Regions from separate parts of the Faecalibacterium sp. BIOML-A4 genome, predicted to be linked through region 1. Evidence: predicted binding sites of a transcription regulator. Region 1 holds the regulator's gene; the other holds the start of a gene.
What was found. The regulator Rex, encoded in region 1, represses fermentation and respiration genes when NADH is low (regulators of the CRP and FNR family bind a similar motif). The targets are predictions, from matches to a motif close to ATTGTTAANNNNTTAACAAT.

Region 1 (11,542 bases):
CCGCTTCGGTGATGCGGCGGGCAATGGCTACGCGGTCCTCGGCGGCAGGCAGGATGCCCCGCTCATCGATGGCAAGGCCCACGATGGCCGCACCGTACTTTTTGCACAGGGGCAGGATCGCGTCCAGCTTTTCCTGCTCGCCGTTGGTGGAGTTGACGATGGGCTTGCCGTTGTACACGCGCAGACCGTTTTCCAGCGCCTCCACATTGGAGGAATCCAGCTGCAGCGGCAGGCTGGTGACGCTCTGCAGGGCCTTGACCACCTTGGGCATCAGGGCAGGCTCGTCCACGCCGGGTGCGCCCACGTTCACGTCCAGCACCTGAGCCCCGGCCTCCACCTGACTGACCGCCTGCTCCAGAACATAGTTCATATCCTCTTCCCGCAGTGCCTGCTGGAAGCGCTTTTTGCCCGTGGGGTTGATGCGCTCACCCACCACCGTGATGCCGTCCACGTTGACAAAGTTCACCGGTGTGCAGAGCACCGAGGGCATTTTGTGGGCCGAACGGCCGGGTACGCAGCCTGCAAAAACGCTGTTCAGCAGCTTGATGAACTCCGGCGTGGTGCCGCAGCAGCCGCCCGCCGCAAACAGGTGCAGGTCCCGGTAGGGCTTCATTTCCATGGCGAAGAGCTGCGGAGTGATATCGTAGCCGCTGCCGTCGGCCCGGGGCAGGCCCGCATTGGGCTTGACGAACACCGGAAAGTCGCCGGGCACAGCCTCTGCCAAACGCTTTGCCATGGGGAAGATCTCCTTGGGGCCCAGTGAGCAGTTGATGCCCACCGCGTTGGCACCCAGGCCACGGGCGGTCACGCCGAAGCTTTCCACCGTGCAGCCGGTAAAGGTGCGCCCGCCGGCTTCAAAGCTCATGCTGGCTAAGATAGGCAGGCCGCTGTTTTCCTTTGCTGCCAGCAGAGCGGCTTTCAGCTCGTACAGATCGGTAAAGGTCTCAAAGAAAATGAGGTCGGCCCCGGCGGCAGCGCCTGCCCGGACGATGCGCGCATACTCGCTCACCGCATCCTCAAAGGCCAGCGTTCCGCTGGGTTCCAGCAGTTCTCCCAGCGGGCCGACATCCAGCGCGGTCAGGGCACCGTAGGGCGCACAGGCGCGCTTGCAGTTGGCGATGCCCGCCGCAATGATCTCTTCCAGACTGTAGGCGCTGCCCGCCAGCTTGTGGGCCGATGCGCCAAAGGTGTTGGCGTTGACGATGCGGCTGCCCGCAGCGGCATACTTGGCATGGATGCTCTCGATCAGCTCCGGATTGGTGATGTTCAGCTCCTCCGGCTTTGCACCCAGCTTCAGGCCCGAAGCCTGCAGCATGGTGCCCATGCCGCCGTCCAGCAGGATGGTATTGCTCTGCTTGAAAAGTTCACTCGCTTGCACAGGTCTTTCCCCTCTTTCTATACTCACACCGGGTGCGCAGCACACAGTGGCCGCACCCGGCCAGTTTTCCCTTTACCGGGTGGCCGCTGACCCCCAGAATGGCCGTCACGCTCTTGCGCGGGGTCATCAGGTTGGTATCGGTCACACACAGGCCCGCCCGGCGCACCGTATCCAGCGCGTTTGCCACCAGCGGCTGTACTGCAATATCCCAGTCACCGTAGCCGGGCGAAAACCGCCCGGTCAAATACTTTCCCTCTTTTGCGGCCCACTGGCGCAGCTCTGCTTCGGCTGCGTCTGCGGCCTGCTCGGCCAGCGCACTGCCCAGTGCGTCGGACGCAACGCCCGCCGCGATATCTCCCACACCGGCACGGCGGATCTGTGCATCCACGCCGGGGCCAAGGGTCACAGCCAGCAGCACCGCCTGCGGGCAGTTTTCCAGATGCTTCATCACATCCTCACCCCGCAGGATGCCTGCTTCGGCAAGGGCAGCCGTGTCCGCTTCCAGCCAGACCGCCCGGGGCGTTGCCGCCGCCAGCAGCGGCATGGCGCATGTTTCCAACAGGGTCATGGTGCGGTCGTCCGGTTCCCCTCTGGCCCCGAAATACCGCGCTGCCTGTGCTGTATCGATCGCCGCCGGTTTTGCCAGCACCAGCGGCTGCGGTGCACCGATCATCCGCCGCACCTCCTTGCTTTTTTGAAATAAAGTGGTCTTAAGTATACCGCACCTGTGGGATTTTATCAATCCCGCAGAGCGGCGGATAAAAGAAAACTCCCTCAGTCACAGCTCACGCCGTGCCAGCTCCCTCAAGGAGGGAGCCTCTGTCGAAAAGGTAAGCTTTTCGGTTTTGCCAAAGGCCCCATCCCAGAGGGGGCTGTCTGTGAAGCAGACTGGGGGAGTTCGTTCTTTATTTGATGCAGCTGGAACAGGGCGTATAGCCTGCTTCCACGGCTTCCTGATAGCTGGAGAAGAGGATCTGGTTCTTCTCTGCCGGCAGGTTCGGGCAGGTAGGCAGATGGAACTTTTTGCTATTCACATTGCCGATGTACGCCTGCTGGGCCGTGCTGGATGCCGCCGGGTCGGTGGGGTTCAGCGCGGAATCTGCCGCAAAGTGCTCGGTGCCCACGGTGTAGTTCTGGCCGTCACTGCCAATGGTGATGGTGCCCTGTAGGTCAGTGCGGTACACATCCACCCCGGCATCCCGCAGGATGCTCAGCGTTTCCTCGTGCGGGTGGCCGTACTTGTTGTTCACGCCGCAGGAGATGATGCCCATTTCCGGCAGCACCGCGTTCAGGAAGAGGTAGCTGGTGGAGGTGCTGGAACCGTGGTGGCCCACCTGCAGCACATCGGCCCTGAGGTTCGCGCCGCTGTTCACAAGGTCGGTCTCCGCAGTCTTTTCCATGTCGCCGGTCAGCAGGAAGCTGGTGGAGCCGTAGTCGATGCGCAGCACAATGGAGGTATCGTTGGTGTCGCTGTACTGTGCCACCGGGCCAAGCATGGTCACGGTAGCGCCGCCCAGCGGCCACATCGTGCCCACGGCGGGCACCTCTACCTGCAGGCCCTGCTGTTGGGTGTACTTGACAAAATCCTGAAAGCACTTGGTGGAGGCATCGGTCACCGGGCTGTACACATGGTACGCCGGGAAGTAGGCCAGTGCGGCAGCCAAGCCGCCTACATGATCCTCGTGCGCGTGGGAGCAGAACACATATTCCAGCTGCTCCACCCCCTGACTCTGCAGGTAGGACACCACCAGACTGCCGTCGTCCACATTGCCGCCGTCGTAAAGCATGAACTGTCCGTCACATTCCACCAGCACGCTCAGCGCCTGACCCACATCGATGAAATGCACCTCCAAGGGTGCGTCCACCGTATCCACAGCCGCCGCAGCAGAAGCGGACGGGTTCGGCACTACATCGGCGCTTCCGCCCGGGACGGACGGCAGCCCGCTGCAGCCCGCAAGGCTCAGCACCAGTGCGGCGGCAGCGGCCAGCGCAGCAAGGCGCTGCCACAGGCCTTTCTTAGGCGCGTTTACTTTTTCTTCTTTCCAGTTTTCCACGTTGTGTTCTCTTTCTGTTGATCGTTTTTGGGCTTGCGCGCGGGTGCCGAATGGGGCGCAAAGCGTGCGCCGGGGCTGGGCGCACGGCCTGTCGGTGCAGCGGCACGGCTCTGGCCGTGGGCAGGCTTGCCGTTATGGCCCTTCTGGTTCGGGCGCACCGTATAGGTGCCGTCATTGTGGATCGTCACATCGGCGGCTTCGGCCCGGCGGGCAGAGCGCTGCACGGCGCGGCGGCCTGCGGCGGGCACCAGCAGGGGGATCAGGTCCTCCCGGTGGGTCATCTTCAGCGCCTTGACTACCTTCTCGGCGTTGCGAGGCTCGTAGTATTGCAGCAGCGCCCGCTGCAGCGCCTTGCCCTCGGGGGTCTTTTCCACAAACACCGGCTTCAGGGTGTAGGGGTCAAGGCCGGTGTAGAACATGCAGGTGCTCACAGTGCCGGGGGTGGGGTAAAAATCCTGCACCTGTTCCGGGCGCATGTGGTTTTTATAAAGATATTCTGCCAGATAGACCGCATCCTTGAGGGTGCTGCCCGGGTGACTGGACATCAGATAGGGCACCAGATACTGCTTTTTGCCGGCCTTTTTGCTCAGCTCATAGAATTTATCCTTGAACTTGTTGAAGGTCTCGATGGGCGGCTTGCCCATGTAGGCCAGCGTGTTGGGGGCACAGTGCTCCGGAGCCACCTTCAGCTGGCCGGACACATGGTACTCTACCAGCTCCTTGAAGAAGGTGTCGTCCGGGTCGGCCATCAGGTAGTCGAACCGGATACCGCTGCGGATGAACACCTTTTTCACGCCCGGCAGCTCCCGCACCCGGCGCAGGATCTTCAGGTAGTCGCTGTGGTCCACGATCATGTGGGAGCAGGTGGTGGGGGCAAGACAGTGCTTGCCGCCGGTGCACATGCCCCGCAGCATCTGCTCCCGGCAGGAGGGAAAGCGGAAGTTTGCGGTGGGGCCGCCCACATCGTGGATGTAGCCCTTGAAATCCGGCTCGTGGGTCATGCGCTCGGCTTCCGCCACGATGCTGTCCGCGCTGCGGCTGGTGACACGCCGCCCCTGATGCAGCTGGATGGCGCAGAAGTTGCAGCCGCCAAAGCAGCCGCGGTTCTGGATGATGGAGAACTGCACCTCCCGGATGGCGGGCACGCCGCCCATGCTCTCGTAGATGGGGTGGTAACGGCGGGTGTAGGGCAGAGCGTAGACCTTATCCAGCTCCCCGCGCACCAGCGGCTTTGCGGGGATGTTCTGCACCAGATACTTTTCGCTCTGCTTCTGCACGATAATCTGGCCGCTGACCACATCCTGATTGTCCATCTGGATGCGGCAGGCCTTGGCATACGCCGTCTTATCCGACGCCACCTTTTTAAAGCCTGCGCACTCCACGTAGCGCTCGGGCAGATGGTCGAAGTCGGTCATGTAACAGGTGCCGTCCACGTCCGTGATGCTCTCCACCGGTTCCCCGGCGGCAAGGCGGCGGGCGATCTCCACGGTCTGGTGCTCGCCCATGCCAAAGCTGATGATGTCCGCGCCGGAATCCTCGGCGATGCTGGGCAGCACGGTGTCCAGCCAGTAGTCATAGTGGGCAAAGCGGCGCAGAGAAGCTTCCAGACCACCTAAGATCACCGGCAGGTCGGGATAGGCCTGCTTGGCAAGGCGGGTGTACACGGTGGCGCTGCGGTCCGGGCGTGCGCCGCCCTTGCCACCGGGGGAATATTCGTCCTCGGCGCGGGGGATCTTTGCCACGGAATAATGGCTGACCATGCTGTCCACGTTGCCGCCGCCGATGAAGAAGCCGTACTTCGGCTTGCCGAACCGCTTGAAGTCCTCGCAGTCGGTGTAGCGTGGCTGGGCCAGCACGCCGATCTTATAGCCCTCGGCTTCCAGCAGACGGCTGATGATGGCAGTGCCAAAACTGGGGTGGTCCACATAGGCATCGCCGCCCACCACCACAAAGTCCAGCTGCTCCCACCCGCGGGCCTCCATATCGGCCCGGCTGATGGGAAGAAATTCGGTGTAGATCTTTGGGGAAGAGTTGTCCATAATGCTCCTTTTATTGTTAAACCCTCTCAGGCAACGCCTTGCGGCGCTGCCAGCTCCCCCATCGGGGGAGCTTTTTGCATCTTTTCATCCAGTTTTTCTTTGAAGGCAGACGATATCTTACCCACTCATAAAGCTCGCCCTTCGGGAGAGCTGGCGCGTCAGCGCCTGAGAGGGTCATTCATCCGGCTGGTTCATCTGCATTTCCAGCCACTGCTGGCGGCTGATAAGCACAGCGCGGGGCTTGGCACCCTCGTAGGGTCCGATGATGCCTTTTTGTTCCATCTCGTCCATGATACGGGCCGCGCGGGCGTAGCCCAGCTTACAGCGGCGCTGCAGCAGGCTGGTGGAGGCCTGACCGGCATCGATGACCACCTCCACGGCCTGCTTGAACATCGGGTCGGTATCGGGATCCTCGTCGGAGTCCGCGCCGCCGCTGCCTTTCTTGCCGTCCTGAATGGCGTGCTTTTCCATGGCTTCGATCATGGCTTCGTCATACTGCACGGTGCCGCTCTGCTTGATGAAGTCCAGCACACGGCTGATCTCCTCATCCCGCACGAAAGTGCCCTGAATACGGGTAGGCTTGGGCGCACCCACGGGCATGAACAGCATATCACCCATGCCCAGCAGCTTTTCGGCACCGGAGCCGTCCAGAATAGTGCGGCTGTCCACCTGACTGGACACTGCAAATGCGATGCGGCTGGGGATGTTGGCCTTGATCAGGCCGGTGATCACGTCCACGCTGGGGCGCTGGGTGGCTACGATCAGGTGCATACCGGCAGCGCGGGCCTTCTGGGCGATGCGGCAGATGGAGTCCTCCACATCCTTGCCCACCACCATCATCAGATCGGCCAGCTCGTCGATGATAATAGCGATGTAGGGCATCTTTTCCAGATCAGGCCGTTCTGCGGCCAGCTTGTTGAAAGACTTGATGTCGCGCACATTGTTCTCTGCAAACAGATGATAGCGGCGCTCCATCTCCTGCACCGCGCTGCCAAGGGCACCTGCGGCCTTTTTCGGCTCGGTGACCACCGGCATCAGCAGGTGGGGAATGCCGTTGTACTCGGCCAGCTCCACCACCTTGGGGTCGATCAGCAGCAGCTTCACGTCCTCCGGGCTGGAGCGGAACAGCAGGCTCATGATGATGCTGTTCACACACACGGATTTACCGCTGCCGGTGCTGCCTGCAATGAGCAGATGGGGCATCTTGCACAGGTCTGCCACCTGTGCCACACCGGCAATGTCCTTGCCAAGCGCAATGCCCAGAGGTGAGGTCATGCGCAAAAAGCTCTGACTCTCGAACACGCTGCGGATATACACCGGGGTCTTTTTGTGGTTGGGCACCTCAATGCCCACGGCAGGCTTGCCGGGGATGGGCGCTTCCATACGCACATCTGCCACCGCAAGGTTCAGGGCGATATCGTCTGCCAGCGAGGTGATTCGGCTGATCTTGACACCCGCCATGGGCTGCACCTCGTACCGGGTGACGGAGGGGCCCCGGGAGATATCCAGCACACGGGTGCGCACGCCAAAGCTTTCCAGCGTATCCACCAGCTTCTGGGCGTTGGCTTTCAGCTCTTCCTGCGCGCCGGGGTCGGTCTCGTCCTGCGATTTTTCAAACAGCTCAATGGGCGGATACTGGTACTGATAAGTATCCACCGGTTCGGTCTCGTCCACAGGGGCCGCTGCCGCGGCCTGCTCGGAAGCGGCAGGCTTTTCCATTGCCGCTGCCACCAGCGTGCTGATATCCTTTTCCTCCACCGGTTCGCTGGTAATGCTGATCCAGCCGTCCTCGTCGGGTGTGCCGCGCATGGCAACGGCGTTTTCGGCGCTCACCCGGGCGGGTGCCGCCGGGACTGCGGGCTGGATGGGCACGGCGGGCATCTCCGGCGTGACTGCCGCTGCCGGGCTTTCCGGCTGGGCCGTCGGCATTGCCGGGGTCATGACCGGAGTATCAAAGCTTTCCGCTGCCGCAGGCTGCACCGGCTGTGCAGCCTTTGCAAAGAAATCGGATGCATCGGTCTCCACTGCGTCCTGTACGATGGGCTGTGTGGCAGGTCTGGGGGCCGGGCGCAGCGGGTTCTGCCCAAAGGTGCCGCCCGGGCCCACGATGAGCGGCTCGATGGGTTCGCTGCCGCCCTCCTTCACCTCAGTGTGGTCGGGGCCAAGGTCTACGTCAAAGGAAGCCCGGGGCCGGGATACCCGTACCTGCACCGGCGTGATGGCCGGGGCGGCAGGCTCCGGCTGGGCAAGCGGCTGGCCGGAAGTATCTGCGGGCGGCTCCGGCTGCGGGGCGGCCTCCGGCTCCTCCGCCTCCATCTCTTCGGTCACCTTGTGGCCCCAGTGGCGGATGCCGTTCAGCCAGTCCGGCACACCGATGCGGAAAGCCGGAGTTTCCATCTCCTCTTCGGCATCTTCCTCATCCCGGTATTCATCTTCTGCTTCGTCGTAGTCTTCCTCAGCCTCGGCTTCTGCCGCGCGGGCAGCGGCACGTTCAGCGCGGCGGGCTGCGCTCTGCTGCGCCATGGCCGCACCCTTTGCGTGCACGCCGCCAAACGCAGCGCACAGCCATTGCCACACCTCTGCCGGGGTCAGATCAAAAATGTACAGGCTGACACACAGTGCCAGCACGATCATGATAAGGGTTGCCGCAGGCCGTCCGCACAGCAGCAGCAGGCTGCCGCCCAGCAGTGCGCCCAGCGCACCGCCGCCGATCCATGCATTCACGCCGTTTGCGTAGCAGGCAGCCGTCATCTGAAATGCCGACATGCCCTGCGGCTGGATATCGGAAAAAACGATCACCGTGCCGCAGGCAAACACCAGCCCCAGAACCAGCTTGAAGATCTTGGGCAGAAGGTCTTCGCCCCGGGTATACTGCACAGCAAGGCAGCACACTGCCGCGCCCAGCACAAAGCTGCCGCAGCCAAAAAGTCCGAACAGCACATCGTGCAGGGCCTTCCATGCCGAATCTCCCTCCACAAAGGCCAGCACCACCAGCAAAAGGCCTGCAAACAGGGTGCCAAGCCCCGCCGGAAGCCGCTGTTCTGCGCGTTTTTTGCGCGATGCTGCGCGCCGTGTTGTCGTTTTACGTTTTTTTGTTGCCATGTTTCTTTGTTCCCCGCGTTTGTAGTAGACACACTATTTGATTTTATTATTGTACCACGCAGGGAAGAAATTGGCAAACCTATTGTTGTACAAAATCGGCCTTCATTTGCGTTCAATCTCTTTATACAACCACGCCAGCGCATCCGAAAGCCCGCCCAGCTCGTCGATGAGCTTTTCCTTCACGGCCCGGCGTCCATCCAGCACGGTGCCCATGTCCATCACCAGCTCGCCGGTGTGGAGCATCAGGTCGGTGTAGCGTTTTTCAGTCATGCCGCTGTGGGCCGCTACGAAGCCGGTGATGCGCTGCTGCATCTGCTCAAAGCTGCGCATGGTCTGCGGCACCCCCAGAATGACGCCGGAATGCCGCACCGGGTGCACGGTCATGGTGGCTGTGGGCACGATGAAGCTGCGCCGGGCGCTGACGGCAAGCGGGATGCCGATGGAGTGCCCGCCGCCCAGCACCAGCGTTGCACTGGGTTTGGACACGCTGGCGATCAGCTCCGCCAGCGCAAGGCCCGCTTCCACATCACCACCTACCGTGTTCAGCAACACCAGCAGACCTTCGATGCGAGGATCCTCCTGCGCGGCCACCAGCTGCGGGATGACATGCTCGTACTTCGTGGTCTTCTGGCCCTGCGGCGCTTCCGAATGGCCTTCGATCTGGCCGATGACGGTCAGGCAGTGGATCACATGCTCCCCGCGGGCCAGCGTGACCGTGCCCAGATCTTCGATCTCTTCCTTTTCCAGCCGACGCGCGTCGGTCAGCTGCGTTTCATCATTCATATGCTTTCCTCCTGCGTTTTCTGTCAGCATTCCCCAGCCTGTGCCGGGCTATGCAGACCCACTGCAGCAAAAAAGCGGTAACATTTCATAAAAATTTTTTGAGAATGATTTGACATTCTCCATCGGTGCAGTATACTTTAAATAATTGACTGTAATATCTGCAATATGGACCCGTAAACGGATCGGGGTTTCTCTGCGCCGCATCTGTAAAGCAGGCAGCTGCGGCAAGTACTGCGATAGAGCGAAAGGAGAAAGTATTCTATGAACACTCCTGCAAGGGCTTCGCTTCCCGTTATCAAGCGTCTTCCCAAATATTACCGCTATCTGTGCTCTCTGCAGGCAGACGGCATCAACAGCATTTCCTCCCGCGAGCTGGCTGCTCAGATGGGCACCACCGCTTCGCAGGTACGGCAGGACTTCAACTGCATCGGCGATGTGAATGGCCGGCAGGGCATCGGCTACTCGGTGGAAAACCTGCTCTCCATTCTGGAAGGCCTGCTGTTCGGCAACGGTGACCGCCTGCCCACCATCCTGATCGGCTGCGGCCGTCTGGGCAAGGCAGTGAGCCGCTTTATCACCACCGATACCAACGGCTACCGCCTGATCGCCGCCTTTGATGTGGCACAGAGCGAGGTGGGCAAGGAGATCAGCGGCATCCAGATCCGCCATATCGACGAGCTGGAGTCTTTCTGTGCCGAGCATCACCCCAAGGTCGCAGTGCTCTGTGTGCCCCGCGACGGTGCGGAACAGGTCAGCGGCCGTCTGGTGGATCTGGGCATCGAGGGCTTCTGGAACTTCTCCCACTATGACCTCTCTGTGCCGTATCCCGATGTGGTGGTGGAGAACGTCCATCTGGGCGACAGCCTGATGAGCCTTGGCTACCGCCTGCGCAATCAGGACTGAACGTACCTATTATAAGTAATAAGAGAACCCTCTCAGTCAAAGCCTGAGATGCCGCTGAACCCTCTCAGTCTCGCATACGCTCAACAGCTCCCCCGAAAGGGGAGCTTTATGAGTGGGGACGGGAAAGTTTCTGCTTCTCCGGCGAAGGACAGCCTGCCCGGAAGATGCAGAAAAGCTCCCCCATCGGGGGAGCTGGCAAAGCCGTCAGGCTTTGGCTGAGAGGGTTCTTTCTGTAAGGAGAGTTTTTCAAATGGCAAAACTGTATTTCCGCTACGGCGCAATGAACAGCGGCAAAAGCACCGCCCTGATGCAGGTAGCCCACAACTACGAAGAACAGGGGATGCGGGTGCTGATCCTCAAGCCACAGGTGGACACCAAGGGCGGCGGTGAGCTGGTGAGCCGTCTGGGCGTGCGCCGCAAGGCTGATCTGCTGATCCCGCCGGAGACGGACGTGTTCGAGGCCGTGCGCACGGCCAACGCTGACGGTGCGCCGCTGGCCTGCGTGCTGTGCGACGAGAGCCAGTTTTTCACTGCGCAGCAGGCAGAACAGCTGTTCATGGTAACGGTGGACCTGAACATTCCAGTGATCTGCTACGGCCTGCGGGCAGATTTTTCGCTCAAGGGCTTTCCCGGCTCTACCCGCCTGCTGGAGCTGGCCCACACCATCGAGGAGATGAAAACCATCTGCACCTGCGGCCGCAAGGCCATCTGTAACTGCCGCAAGGTGAACGGCAGATTCGTCTTTGAGGGCGAGCAGGTGGCCATCGATTTGGAAAACGATGTGCAGTACGTGAGCATGTGCCCCCAGTGCTATTTCAAGGCAAAGCGTGCGTTCTACGCCGAAAAAGCTGCTTCGCGGGTCGAATAAACTTGTATACAAGGCTGCTGTGTTCAACGACACGGCAGCCTTTCTTTTTTATCCCCGGCCCACAGGCGCAGTCCACGCAGCAGCGCAAAATATGTCGCTGTCGGTGCTTTTTCACCCCCCAAAAGGGCGAAGAAGCACCGATTTCCATGTCTGCAGACCGGTGCCGGGGGACTGCCGCAAACAATTGATATATCAGAGTGAACATTTTTTGCACTATTGATATATCAGTTCAAAGGCTCCCGTCCGGGCTTTTTAAGCTGTTGTTCGTCCACAATGTATGCAACGCTTCCACGTTCTAAAACGGAATGTTTACAAAATTATTGCAAAATTCGACGTTCCTCCTATGATGCATCCCAGTTTTCTATGCAAAATAGCGAAGTATACATGTTGCACAGTTTTTCGAGCCAAGTTTATT
Region 2 (6,583 bases), on a different contig from region 1:
CAGCACGTTCTCCATCAGTTCAGCCTGAGGATACACAGCGTTCACCAGACCAATGCGCAGAGCCTCGTCCGCCTTGATGTTCAGAGCAGAGTAGACCAGCTGCTTTGCCATACCCATGCCGACCAGACGTGCCAGACGCTGGGTGCCGCCGAAGCCCGGGGTGATGCCCAGACCCACTTCCGGCTGGCCAAACACAGCGTTGTCAGAGCAGATGCGGATGTCGCAGCTCATAGCCAGCTCGTTGCCGCCGCCCAGTGCAAAGCCGTTCACGGCTGCAATAACGGGGATGGGGAAGCTCTCGATCATCAGGAACACATCATTGCCCAGCTTGCCGAAGGCCTCGCCCTCTGCCTTGGTCATGGTGCTCATGGAACCGATATCTGCGCCTGCCACGAAGCTCTTGTCGCCTTCGCCGGTCAGAACGATGCAGCGGACAGTCTCCTGATCCACAGCCTCAAAAGCTGCCTTCAGGTCTGCCAGAACTTCGGGGTTCAGGGCATTCAGTGCCTTGGGGCGGTCGATGGTAATGATCTCAACTGCGCCCTGCACCTCGGTTTTTACAAATGCCATTGTGAAAACCTCCTATTCAAATCTTATCAATTATCACAAACAGCCCCCGGACGGAGGAAAGGCTCTCCGGTTCCCTTCCCTGTCCGGGTCTGTCATTCAGTCAGGATTCCAAGAGGTGAAGCTTAGTCCATCTCAACGATGGTAGCGCAGCCCATGCCGCCGCCGATGCACAGGGTAGCCAGGCCCTTGTGTGCACCGCGATGCTTCATAGCATACAGCAGGGTGACCAGGATACGAGCGCCGGAAGCGCCGACCGGGTGGCCCAGAGCAATTGCGCCGCCGTTGACGTTCACCTTGCTCATATCAAAGTTCAGAGCCTGGCTGACAGCCACAGACTGAGCAGCAAATGCCTCGTTGGCCTCGATCAGATCCATGTCAGCAACGCTCATGCCGGTCTTAGCCATGACCTTCTTGGTAGCGGCGATGGGGCCCAGGCCCATGACTTCGGGCTCAACGCCTGCCAGAGCACCGGCGACCCAGGTAGCCAGAGGCTTCACGCCCAGCTCCTTAGCCTTCTCCTCGCTCATGATGACCAGAGCAGCAGCGCCGTCATTGATGGCGGAAGAGTTGCCGGCGGTCACGATGCCGTCCTTGGTGAAAGCGGGCTTCAGCTTTGCCAGCACTTCAGGAGCGCTCAGACGGGGGCCTTCATCAGTATCGAACACGGTGTCGCCCTTCTTGCCCTTGATCACAACGGGAACGATCTCGTCCTTGAAAGCGCCGTCCTTGATGGCCTTGTCAGCCTTCAGCTGGCTGTTGTATGAGAACTCGTCCAGCATCTCACGGGTGATGGGGCTGTAGCCGTACTTCTTCTGATAGGTCTCGTTGGTGCAGACGTTCTCAGCGGTCATGCCCATGTGCTTGTTGAAGCCGCAGGCATCCCACAGAGCATCGTTGACCATGGTATCCACGATCTCGCTCTTGCCCATGGGTGCGCCCATGCGGTAGCCGTAACGAGCCTTCTGCAGTGCGAAGGGAGCCATGTCCATGTTCTCCATGCCGCCTGCGACCACGATGTCAGCATCGCCAGCCTCGATCATCTGAGCAGCCATGTTGACGCAGTTCAGACCGGAGCCGCACACCACGTTGACGGTGACAGCCGGGGTCTCGATGGGCAGACCAGCCTTCAGAGCAGCCTGACGAGCAACGTTCTGGCCCAGACCGGCCTGAATGACGCAGCCCATGTAGACATGATCGACCTGCTCGGGAGCGACGTTTGCACGGTTCAGAGCTTCCTTGATGACGATGGAGCCCAGCTCAACTGCGGGAACGTTTGCCAGAGTGCCGCCGAACTTGCCAATAGCGGTACGGCATGCAGATGCGATAACGATCTTTTTCATGTGAATAGCCTCCTGAATTGTGTATGTGTTACTTTTCGTAAGCCATTTTTATCAAAACGCCCGTAAGCGCTTTTACAAATTAGGTCTCGGGGTCTTTTTTCTGCCGGATCAGCGCATACTTTTCGTTGACCGCCTTTTCCACATTGGGTGTGACGAACTTACCGATGTCGCTGCCGTAGTAAGCTGCCTCTTTTACAATGGTGGAAGAAAGGTAGCTCCACTTGATGCTCGTTGCCAGAAACATGGTCTCGATGCCGGGCATCAGTGCGTGATTGGTCTGCGCAAGCTGGATCTCGTTTTCAAAATCCGTCACCGCCCGCAGGCCCCGCACCATCACCGAAGCGTGCCGTTTCTTGGCGAACTCCACGGTCAGGCCGTCGAAGCTCTCCACCGAAACATTCTGGATGCCCTTGCAGCATTCCTTTAGAAGCTCCACGCGTTCCTCCACGGTGAACAGCGGATTCTTTGCGCTGTTGTTGAGCACCGCCACGATCAGATGATCGTTGATCTTTGCTGCGCGCTTGATGATATCGAGATGCCCTTTTGTGACCGGATCGAACGAACCGGGATAAACTGCTGTTGCCATCGTCTGGTGTCCTCCTTGAGCGCTGTGAAAAGCGCGTTTTGGTTCTGCCATGATAGCACTTTCCAGTCTTGGGTGCAAGATTTTTGTGCAAGCTGTACGTTTTATCGTTAAAATTTAAACAATCAATGTCGTGCTGCATCGCAGCTGCTTGCTACGCTATAAGTAAACCATATCGTCAAAATTTTATCAAGTCCTTTTTCAAAGATTTTGGTTTTTCAGCACCAAACAATCGCCTAAAAACTCCGCGAATTTTGTCCATATTGCCAGTCGGTCAAAATTTTCTCGATAAACTATTGATTCTGCACATTGTTAATGTTATAACTAAGTTGTGCAGATCTGCTGCCCTGTCCGACAGCTGCCTTCTGCTGGTTATCAGGATATCATCCGCCTGTGTCAGAGCTGTGTTCAAATTGCCAACAGGTGGTAAACGTCCTGCAAAGATTTGTCCGTGCAGGAAGAGTAAATGATAAATTTACAATTCCTTTATGTTATTATAGGAGAGGATGGTTTATAATGGATTTTACGGAACTGTATGCTCAGAAGAAAATGACCGCCGCTCAGGCTGCCGCACTGGTCAAAAGCGGTGACTGGGTGGATTACGGCTGGGCTGTGAACACCCCTGTGGCGGTGGATGCCGAGATCGCAAAGCGTCTGCCTGAGCTGGAAGGTGTCAACTTCCGCGGCGGCATCCTGATGTGGGTGCCCGCGATCTTCCAGATCGACGATCCCGCTGCACACATGACATGGAACAGCTGGCATATGGGCGGCATTGAGCGCAAGGCCATTGCACAGGGCTTCTCCTTCTACTCCCCCATCCGTTATTCCGAGCTGCCCCGCTACTACCGCGAAAGCCCGGATCCGCTGGATGTGGCGGTGTTCCAGGTGACCCCCATGGACGAGCATGGCTACTTCAACTTCGGCCCCAGTGCATCTCATCTGGGTGCTGTGTGCGAAAAAGCCAAGAAGATCATCGTTGAGGTCAACAAGAACATGCCCCGCTGCCTTGGCGGCATGGAGAACTGCATCCACATTTCTCAGGTCACCGGCATCGTGGAAGGCGAGAACCCGCCCATCGGCCAGATGGCCGCTCCCGGTGCTGCTACCGAAGTGGATCTGAAGGTTGCCAACCTGATCGTTCCGCAGATCCCCAACGGTGCCTGCCTGCAGCTGGGCATCGGCGGTATGCCCAATGCCATCGGCAGCCTGATCGCACAGAGCGATTTGAAGGATCTGGGCGTGCACACCGAAATGTATGTGGACGCCTTTGTGGATATCGCCAAGGCCGGCAAGATCACCGGTGCATGCAAGCAGCTGGACAAGGGCCGTCAGGTCTACGCCTTCGGTGCCGGCACCCAGAAAATGTACGATTACCTGAACGATAACCCGGAGTGCATGTCTGCACCCGTGGACTACACCAACGATATCCGCAGCATCTCCGCACTGGATAACTTTATTTCCATCAACAACGCTGTGGACATCGACCTGTTCGGTCAGGTGAACGCCGAGACTGCAGGCCTCAAGCAAATCTCCGGTGCCGGCGGTCAGCTGGACTTCGTTCTGGGCGCATACCTTTCCAAGGGCGGCAAGAGCTTTATCTGCCTGTCCTCTACCTTCTTTAATAAGAAGACCGGCCAGCTGGAAAGCCGCATCCGTCCCACTCTGGAAAACGGCAGCATCGTCACCGATACCCGTGCCAACATCCACTACCTGTGCACCGAGTACGGCTGCGTGAACCTGAAGGGCCTGACCACCTGGGAAAAGGCCGAAGCTCTGATCAGCGTAGCACATCCCGACTTCCGTGAAGACCTGATCAAGGAAGCCGAAAAAATGCACATCTGGCGCAGGAGCAACAAAATCTGATAAGTGCCGCGGGGATTCCTGCTGTCCGCGGCTGAAATGGAGTCTATCATGATGGACAAAAAGCCGCACGTCAAGCCCTACCTCTACGGGATGCTGGCAGGATTTGGAGCGATCTCCCTGAGCATCATCTTCTTTTTCCTGATCTACCGCTTCGATGGTTTTGGCGATGCCATCTCCACGCTGACCGGCATTCTGATGCCATTCATCTACGGTGCCGTCATCGCCTACCTGCTCAAGCCCGTGTGCAACACCATCGAGAGCTTTCTGCGCCGGTTCATCCCGGAAAAGATGCATGGTCTGGTCAATGTGCTGTCCGTTACGCTGACCATCCTGTTCGGCCTGCTCCTCATCTACGCTTTGTGCATGATGATCATTCCGCAGCTCATTACCAGCGTGACTACCCTGTACTACACTGCGCAGCGCAACCTCGCAAAGTTCGTGCAGTGGGCGAATCATGTGGAGTTCATTGAGAACAACCAGCAGATCATGGACATGCTCAACTCTGCTTATGCCACCATCAGCACCAATATCGATGATCTGATCAAGACCCGGCTCCTGCCCTCCATGCAGAACATCGTCAGCGGTGCCGCAGTGGGTGTGCTGAACGTAGTGACCATGGCCAAGAACCTGATCATCGGCATCATCGTGGCCGTGTATATGCTGGCCAGCCGCAAGCGCTTTGTGCAGCAGGCCAAGCTGGTGCTCTACAGCATCTTCAAGCCCCGCTGGGCAGAGCTGATCAAGGAAGAAGTGAAGTACGCCGATAAGATGTTCGGCGGCTTCATCAACGGCAAGATCATGGATTCCGCCATCATCGGCGTGCTGTGCTATATCGGCTGCCTGATCTTCAAGTTCCCCAGTGCCCTTCTGGTTTCCGTGATCATCGGCGTGACCAATGTGATCCCCTTCTTCGGCCCGTTCATCGGTGCCGTGCCCGCCACCCTGCTGATCCTCATTCAGAACCCCATCAAGGCGCTATGGTTCGTCCTGTTCGTTCTGGTGCTGCAGCAGCTGGACGGAAACGTGATCGGCCCCAAGATCCTGGGCAACACCACCGGTCTTTCCAGTTTCTGGGTACTGTTCGCCATCCTGCTGTTCGGCGGTCTGTGGGGTTTTGTGGGCATGATCGTAGGTGTGCCGCTGTTTGCAGTCATCTATGATGTGATCAAAAAGCTGGTCATCTACGGCCTGAAGCGCAACAAGGAGATCGACCTGCTGCAGACTTACCACGACAACTTCGGTGACACGGAGGACGATGTTCCGGTAGAAACGTCTGCATCGGAAACATCTCCTGCCGAAACAAATAATCTATAAATCACAATGCCCTGGCATTCCATGTGATACGCTACCCCTAGAGTAGACAGAGACAAAAACTCTGAGTACTCTGGGGGTATTTTCATGTCAAGAAAGAACAATCACTCTTCACGATTGACTGCTGCAACAACCGCCGTTGCCAGCACCGTCTGTTCATCCAAATGCCGATGCAGGCTCATGTCGGTGCCATGAACCGAGCTGCCTGATACCGATTTTGCACAAAAAATTCGCCGTCTCCTTGTGGAAACGGCGAACAAAAACCTTATATTATTTTTTTGTCTACTTGACAGAATGCACTTCAGTGATTCAGAGCGGGTCCTGTTTTGTTATTTCTGTTTCGTGCAGGGCTTTCTGGCTGCGTTTTGTGCCGTCACTCCACGGTCACGCTCTTGGCCAGATTGCGCGGCTTATCCACGTCACAGCCGCGCAGAACAGCCATATAATAGGCAAACAGCTGTAACGGCACAATGAGCTGCAGCGGCATCAGGATATCCTCATACTCATCCAGCCGGATCACGGCATCTGCCACGCCTTCCGGCACCACAGCATCCTTTGTGGTAAACAGCAGCACCCTTGCGCCGCGGCTGCGGGTCTCCTTGGCATTGGAAATGGTCTTTTCGTACACCTGTTTCTGGGTGGCCAGTGCGATCACCGGCACGCCATCGGTAATCAGGCTGATGGTACCATGTTTCAGTTCACCGGCTGCATAGGCATCCGAGTGCACATAGCTGATCTCCTTGAGTTTCAGGCTGCCCTCCAGCGAGAGCGCATAGTCGAACCCGCGCCCAATGAAGAAGCAGCTCTGGGTGTTCACATAGCGGCTGGCAAGGTACTTGATCTGCTCACAATCTGCAAGGCGCGGCTTGATGACCTCCGGTGCGCGCAGCAGCTGGGCCGTATAGCGGCGGGTCTC

Region 2: a site for Rex is predicted at 2,600-2,619, ahead of coaD (pantetheine-phosphate adenylyltransferase). Genes of this name have one in related genera too.

Annotation. Positions count from the first base shown of each region.
Region 1 is NZ_WKZG01000016.1:97,140-108,681, reverse strand. It holds gene GKG34_RS11500 (homocysteine S-methyltransferase family protein) at 1-1,378, opposite strand, end outside; gene GKG34_RS11495 (hypothetical protein) at 1,365-2,051, opposite strand; gene GKG34_RS11490 (MBL fold metallo-hydrolase) at 2,284-3,432, opposite strand; gene GKG34_RS11485 (YgiQ family radical SAM protein) at 3,405-5,471, opposite strand; gene GKG34_RS11480 (DNA translocase FtsK) at 5,646-8,573, opposite strand; gene GKG34_RS11475 (ATP-dependent Clp protease proteolytic subunit) at 8,676-9,356, opposite strand; gene GKG34_RS11470 (redox-sensing transcriptional repressor Rex) at 9,618-10,259, shown strand; gene GKG34_RS11465 (thymidine kinase) at 10,510-11,127, shown strand.
Region 2 is NZ_WKZG01000001.1:177,026-183,608, reverse strand. It holds gene GKG34_RS00875 (enoyl-CoA hydratase-related protein) at 1-570, opposite strand, end outside; gene GKG34_RS00870 (acetyl-CoA C-acetyltransferase) at 693-1,910, opposite strand; gene coaD (pantetheine-phosphate adenylyltransferase) at 1,990-2,496, opposite strand; gene GKG34_RS00860 (butyryl-CoA:acetate CoA-transferase) at 3,010-4,356, shown strand; gene GKG34_RS00855 (AI-2E family transporter) at 4,405-5,670, shown strand; gene glmS (glutamine--fructose-6-phosphate transaminase (isomerizing)) at 6,041-6,583, opposite strand, start outside.